Linked DNA regions of Cellulosilyticum sp. I15G10I2. The main gene of each other region encodes a partner of the protein of the gene in region 2 in a complex. Links are inferred from orthologs where the notes say so. Each region holds a gene or a part of one and is shown on either strand. Other genes may lie near its edges.

Evidence for each region. Proteins that work in one complex are often made in the same cells at the same time.
Region 1: the proteins of tig (region 2) and rpsG are in contact, whole or in part, in a crystal structure (PDB 3GTY), measured with the Thermotoga maritima proteins. The link is inferred for Cellulosilyticum sp. I15G10I2 from one-to-one orthologs. Residues at the interface, in WP_004081061.1 of Thermotoga maritima: Glu122, Val124, Val129, Leu130, Tyr133, Glu188, Gly259, Ile262, Tyr263, Glu266, Ser270, Glu273, Gln274, Glu277, Arg308, Gln311, Ile312, Ser315, Tyr316, Glu325, Arg329, Arg336, Leu363, Phe366, Trp367, Arg373, Leu377, Arg381, Leu384, Glu387; in WP_004081843.1 of Thermotoga maritima: Lys34, Lys52, Lys55, Glu59, Arg62, Gln63, Glu66, Asn67, Lys69, Val71, Arg95, Ala109, Lys110, Lys111, Gly112, Arg113, Pro114, Glu117, Glu121, Ile124, Ala125, Tyr127, Asn128, Asn129, Thr130, Gly131, Lys135, Asp139, Arg142, Met143.

Annotation. Positions count from the first base shown.
Region 1 is NZ_FMMP01000009.1:58,053-61,479, reverse strand. What follows is about bases 1-2,815. They hold rpsG (30S ribosomal protein S7), read left to right. Parts: upstream 1-1,080; coding sequence 1,081-1,551; downstream 1,552-2,815. Other genes in these bases: fusA (elongation factor G), read left to right, coding at 1,578-2,815; rpsL (30S ribosomal protein S12), read left to right, coding at 495-935; BN3326_RS08940 (ribosomal L7Ae/L30e/S12e/Gadd45 family protein), read left to right, coding at 237-479. In the rest of the region: more of fusA, read left to right, coding at 2,816-3,427.
Region 2 is NZ_FMMP01000028.1:273,533-277,024, reverse strand. The notes cover bases 613-3,492. They hold tig (trigger factor), read left to right. Parts: upstream 613-1,343; coding sequence 1,344-2,642; downstream 2,643-3,492. Other genes in these bases: clpX (ATP-dependent Clp protease ATP-binding subunit ClpX), read left to right, coding at 3,271-3,492; clpP (ATP-dependent Clp endopeptidase proteolytic subunit ClpP), read left to right, coding at 2,672-3,253; BN3326_RS20270 (hypothetical protein), read right to left, coding at 630-1,073. Outside these bases: BN3326_RS20275 (DJ-1 family glyoxalase III), read left to right, coding at 1-518. UniProt on the Bacillus subtilis protein: Involved in protein export. Acts as a chaperone by maintaining the newly synthesized protein in an open conformation. Functions as a peptidyl-prolyl cis-trans isomerase.

The DNA of each region.
Region 1 (3,427 bases), on a different replicon or contig from region 2:
TATAAGCATACAAATTTTATAATTCACGCGTTTGAGGCTGTTCATAAACTAAAATGAATAGTGCGCTCATTTTAGTTTGAAAAATTGCCTAGATTTCTAGAAATCTGATAGTGAGTAGCTGAAGAATTCGGTGCTCACTGAGCAGTCCTAAAAAAAACCTTGACAAGAAGCGACGGGAATGATAGAATCGTTCAGTGTGTAATAGTATGCATAAAAATGAACCTAAAGGGGGATTTATGTTGTACCATTTGAAAGACACGAAAAAGATTGTGGGAACAAAACAGACTTTAAAATGGTTAGAACGAGAAAATGTTAAGCTTGTGTTTGTTGCCAAAGATGCCGATGACCGAGTTACAAGTCAAGTGGTAGAGCTTGCAAAAGCTAAAAATGTCGAAGTTAAGTATATTGATAGTATGCATGAACTGGGCAAAGAATGTAACGTTGAAGTGAAAACTGCAGTAGCAGCAATTATTGAGTAAGGAGGAGGTGCCAGAATGCCAACATTTAACCAATTAGTACGTAAAGGAAGAAAAGAAATCGAGAAAAAGTCAACTGCGCCAGCATTGCAAAAAGGATTTAACTCTTTGCATAAACGTGCAACAGATATCTCTGCGCCACAAAAAAGAGGTGTTTGTACAGCAGTTAAAACAGCTACACCAAAAAAACCAAACTCTGCTCTTCGTAAAATTGCAAGGGTACGTCTTACAAATGGGATTGAAGTTACAGCTTATATTCCAGGTGAAGGACACAACCTTCAAGAGCATAGCGTTGTATTAATCCGTGGTGGTAGGGTAAAAGACTTACCAGGTACACGTTACCACATTATCCGTGGTACATTAGATACAGCAGGTGTTGCGAAAAGACAACAAGCTCGTTCTAAATACGGTGCTAAAAAAGGCAAAAAAGGTGCAGCAGCAACTAAAGGTAAAAAATAATTAGGAATTAATTGGTGCCCAACTTACACAACTAAAGCTGATAAATCAGATTTTAAATAGATGAGTAACAAGGGCGCGCACGATCCTCAAATTTGAGGACGAGTACCGATGATATTTCACAGATATTAGTTAAGGAGGGAAGACCGTGCCACGTAAAGGACATGTAGCAAAAAGAGATGTATTAGCAGATCCTCTTTACAATAGTAAGTTAGTAACAAAACTTATTAACAACATTATGTTGGATGGTAAAAGAGGTAAAGCACAAAAGATAGTTTATGGTGCGTTTGACATCATTAAAGAAAAAACAGGCAGAGATGCTTTAGAAGTTTTCCAAGAGGCATTAGAGAATATCATGCCAGTATTAGAAGTAAAAGCACGTCGTGTTGGAGGTGCTACTTACCAAGTACCAATGGAGGTGCGTCCAGAAAGACGTCAAACATTAGGCCTTCGTTGGTTAACAACTCACACACGTAAGCGTGGAGAAAAAACAACAACACTTGCTCTTGCAGCAGAGCTTTTAGATGCACTTAACAGCACTGGTGGATCAGTTAAGAAAAAAGAAGATACACACAAAATGGCAGAAGCAAATAAAGCATTTGCTCACTACAGATGGTAGGCTATTAATCCAAAGGAGGAATTACCTTGGCAGGAAGAGAATATCCGCTAGAGCGCACCCGTAATATTGGTATTATGGCGCATATTGACGCGGGGAAAACAACTCTTACAGAGCGTATCTTGTTTTATACCGGTAAGACATACAAAATCGGAGAAGTTCATGAAGGCGGAGCCACTATGGACTGGATGGAACAAGAACAAGAACGTGGTATTACAATCACATCTGCAGCTACGACATGTTTTTGGAAAGACAATCGTGTTAATATCATAGATACACCTGGGCACGTAGACTTCACAGTAGAAGTTGAACGTTCACTCCGTGTACTAGATTCTGCTGTTGGCGTATTCTGTGCAAAAGGTGGGGTTGAACCTCAATCTGAAACAGTATGGCGTCAAGCTGATAAATATAAAGTACCACGTATGGCTTTTGTAAATAAAATGGATATCATGGGCGCTGACTTTTATAGAGCAGTAGACATGATGAGAACAAGACTTGGTGCTAATGCAATACCAATCGAGTTACCTATTGGTGCAGAAGACCAATTCGTAGGGGTTATTGACCTTATGAAAAACAGAGCCTTCATCTACAAAGATGATTTAGGCAAAGAAATAGAAGAAACTGATATTCCAGCAGATCTTTTAGATAAAGCTGAACAATACAGAAACGAAATGATTGAAGCAATCTGTGAATCAGATGAAGACCTTACAATGAAATATCTTGAAGGTGAAGAAGTAACAGAAGAGGAACTTAGAACAGCACTTAGAACTGCTGTAATCAATGTTCAAATCATTCCGGTACTTTGTGGTTCAGCTTACAAAAATAAAGGGGTACAAAAACTTTTAGATGCTGTTGTTGAATATATGCCAGCACCTACAGATATCCCTGCTATTAAAGGGATTGACCCTGAAACTGGTGAAGAAATGGAAAAACATTCATCAGATGAAGAGCCATTTGCAGCCCTTGCATTTAAGATTATGACTGACCCATTTGTTGGGAAACTTGCATTCTTCAGAGTTTATTCAGGTTCAATAGAATCAGGTTCATATGTACTCAACTCAACAAAAAACAAAAAAGAACGTATTGGACGTATCTTACAGATGCATGCAAATACAAGACAAGAAATTGCTAAAGTTTATTCAGGAGATATAGCTGCTGCTGTTGGTCTTAAAGGTACAACAACAGGAGATACATTGTGTGATGAAGGTCACCCTGTAATCTTAGAATCTATGGAATTCCCAGAGCCAGTTATTGAAGTAGCTATTGAGCCAAAAACAAAAGCTGGTCAAGAAAAAATGGGTATTGCACTTGCAAAACTTGCAGAAGAAGACCCAACTTTCAGAACGTTTACAAATACTGAAACTGGGCAGACAATCATCGCAGGTATGGGAGAACTTCACTTAGAGATTATCGTAGATCGTCTTTTACGTGAGTTTAAAGTAGAAGCAAATGTAGGAGCACCACAAGTTGCTTACAAAGAAACAATGGCTAGAGATGTGGAAGTTGATTCTAAGTATGTAAAACAATCAGGTGGTAGCGGACAATATGGACACTGTAAAGTTAGATTCTCTAGACTTGATCCTAACTCTGAACATACTTATGAATTCGTAAGTACAGTAGTGGGTGGTTCAATTCCAAAAGAATATATCCCTGCAGTAGACAAAGGAATCCAAGAAGCAATGGCAGCAGGTCCACTTGCAGGATACAAAGTATTAGGTATTAAAGCAGAGTGTTACGATGGTTCATACCATGATGTTGACTCATCAGAAATGGCCTTCAAGATCGCAGGTTCTATGGCATTTAAAGATGCAATGAAAAAAGCAGGCGGAACACTTCTTGAACCTATTATGAAAGTTATTGCAACTGCACCAGAAGAGTA
Region 2 (3,492 bases):
ATGAAGAACTTGAAGCATTATCTGTAGTAGATGTATTAAGAAGAGGCGAGGTGGAAGTTATCATGGTAGGGGTAACGGGGACACAGGTAAAAAGTGCCCGTAATATTAGTATTCAAATGGATTGTGTTATAGATGAATTGAATCATGATGCTATTGATATGATTGTACTGCCTGGGGGTGTGCCTGGGATTTACAACCTAGAGAAGAATGAATTGGTACTAGAAAACATTAAATCATTTAAATCACAAGGTAAATGGCTGGCCGCTATTTGTGCAGCGCCGAGTATACTTGGCAAATGCGAGCTGCTTATAGGTGAGAAAGCAACTTGCTATCCAGGAAATGAGAAGTATTTAAAACAATGTGAATATATAAATGAAGGAACTGTTGTCAGTCATAAGATTATAACCAGCAAGGGAGTGGGAACAGCTTTAGAATTCGCATTTACCATATTAAAGGTCCTAAAAGGCAAAGGTGTTGCAGATACAGTTAAAGAGGCGATGCTTGTAAGAACTATATAATTAAGGCTGCTTAATACGAAGCAGTAAAGGAACACAATGCCTAAAAGGTTTATTGTGTTCCTTTACTGCTTGCAAAACAAACGCGTATAAGTAAAAATATGTAGTAATACTTTACATGGTAAAGATAGTCGTATATATTCTTTCAAATACTAGGGATAATTCATTATCATTTATGTACTGAACATTTAATTCATCAAATGCACTTTTTACTTTATGTATATTGAGTTGGTAGATATGAGAAATCATTTGTGGATCATAAACCTTTTCGGCACCATACTGCCATTGGCGTTTAATCAGTTTGCAAATATAGCTTGGCAAACTAAATAATAAACTAAAAAAGCTTATTTTATCAATAGTTGAAATTTCTAAGCTGCTCATGGCATCTAAGAGATCGTCTGTTTCTACAGATAATAACTTAGCAACATCACTTGCCGCATAAGGTATGGTATTCGATTTTAAAAAAATATCTATTTCCTCAAGTTTGGGACGTATATTTTGGCTATATATTTTGTCGAAACTTACAAGGGATATACACTCGCTAGAAAATTTATCCATAGCAATAAATCCTTCCTGTATTAAAATAACATGTTACAAAACTATTACATACATTTATTATAAAACAAACCCTATAGTGAATACTATATGTAATACTTGGAATATAATAAGATGTAAATAAATACTATATTTGTCTATAGAAATAGTATACAATTAAATATGGATTTTATAAATGACATATGATATAATAATTGAATGTTAGTTTAAAATGCTATATTTATGCGTTGGCATTACTTAAAATGGACTAAAAACCTTAAGGAGGATAAAATAATGAATACACAAATGGAAAAGATGGAAAGAAGTCAGGTAAAACTTACAGTAGAAGTAAGTGGAGAACAAATATCTAAAGCGATAGATAAAGCTTATCAAGCGATGAAAAAAGACTTTAATGTACCAGGTTTTAGAAAAGGGAAAGTGCCTCGCCCAATGGTGGAAAAAATGTACGGGATAGAAGTGTTCTTTAATAAGGCAGCAGATATTGTTATAGATGAAACATTATGGGATGCTATTGAAGAAAACAAAGTTGAAATTGCAGCGCGTATCAGACCTAATGAGCTGGAAGTTGTCGAAATGACAAAAGAAGCTATGAAATATACAGCGATTATTACAATTAAGCCAGAAGTAGTTTTAGGTGACTATAAAGGATTACAGGTTGAGGTAGAGCAATTAGCAGTAGCAGATGAAGAAATTGATAAGCAAATTACTGCAGAGGCAGAAAAAAATGCACGTGAAATTACAGTTTCAGACAGAGCGGTAGAAGATGGTGATAAAGTTATTATTGATTTTGAAGGCTTTGTAGACGGTGTACCATTTGAAGGTGGAAAAGCCGAAGATTATACGCTTGTTATTGGTTCAAAATCATTTATTGATACCTTCGAAGAACAATTAATCGGAAAATCAATTGGAGAAGAAGCAGACATCAATGTAACTTTCCCAGAAGAGTATCACTCAAAAGAATTAGCTGGAAAAGCTGCAATGTTTAAAGTAACTATTAAAAGCATTACTGTAAAAGAATTACCAGAAATTAATGATGACTTTGCGTCAGATATTTCAGAATTTGATACTTTAGCTGAATACAAAGAAGACATTAAGGCAAAACTGTTAAAGCAAAAAGAAGCAAATAAAGCTTCACAAACTGAACAAAAAGCTATAGAAGCAGCAGTGAAAAATGCAACGATAGAAGTTCCAGAAGCTATGATTGAAGAACAAGTAGATAGAAATATTAAATCATTTGCACAGCGTATGCAATCACAAGGACTGCAAATCGAGCAATACTTACAGTTTACAGGTCAGACAATGGATAGCTTTAGAGAAAATTTCAAAAAAGATGCCGAAAATCAAATAAGTACACGTTTATTATTAGAAAAAGTTGCTGAGACAGAAAATATTACAGTATCTGATGAAGAGCTAGATGAAGAGTTAAAGGCTATTGCAGCGCAATACCAGATGACTTATGAAGAACTTAAAAAATCATTTGCTGAATACGAGAAAGAAACTTTATCAGCTGATGTTAAAGTTCAGAAAGCAGCTAAACTTATAACTGATTCGGCTCAAGTAGTAGAAATTTAAGTATAAGAAGATGTGAGGAGGCGACTAAAATGAGTTTAGTTCCAGTTGTTGTTGAACAAACCAATAGGGGAGAAAGATCATATGATATTTATTCCCGTTTATTAAAAGATCGTATTATTATATTAGGAGATGAGGTTAATCATATTACAGCTAACCTTATCGTTGCACAGCTTTTGTTTTTGGCGGCTGAAGATCCTGATAAAGATATTATGCTCTATATTAATAGTCCAGGTGGATCTATCACAGATGGTATGGCGATATATGATACAATGCATCATATTAAGCCAGCTGTTTCAACGATTTGTATGGGTATGGCGGCAAGTATGGGTGCCTTTTTGCTTGCAGGAGGAGCAAAAGGTAAGCGTTTTGCGCTTCCAAATGCAGAAATTATGATCCATCAGCCTTTAGGTGGTGCTAAAGGTCAAGCCACAGATATTCAAATCCAAGCAGAACATATTCTTAGAATCAAAGATAGAATGAATCGCATGCTTGCGGAAAATACGGGGAAACCTCTAGAAAAAATAAAACAAGATGTGGAAAGAGATTACTTTATGACGGCATTAGAAGCTAAGGAATATGGCATAATAGATAAAGTCATAGAACCACAATAATAAAAGAGAGGTGTGCAATGCCTACAAAATTTGATGATACAAAACAACTACGCTGCTCTTTTTGCGGCAAAACACAAGAACAAGTCAAGCGTCTTATTGCAGGGCCTAATGTGTATATTTGTGATGAGTGTATAGAATTGTGTTCAGAAATTATTGAAGAAGAATTAGAAGGGGCTTATGAAGAAGACGAAGCTGTAGACATGCCAAAGCCTAAGGAAATTAAAGCACACTTAGATGAG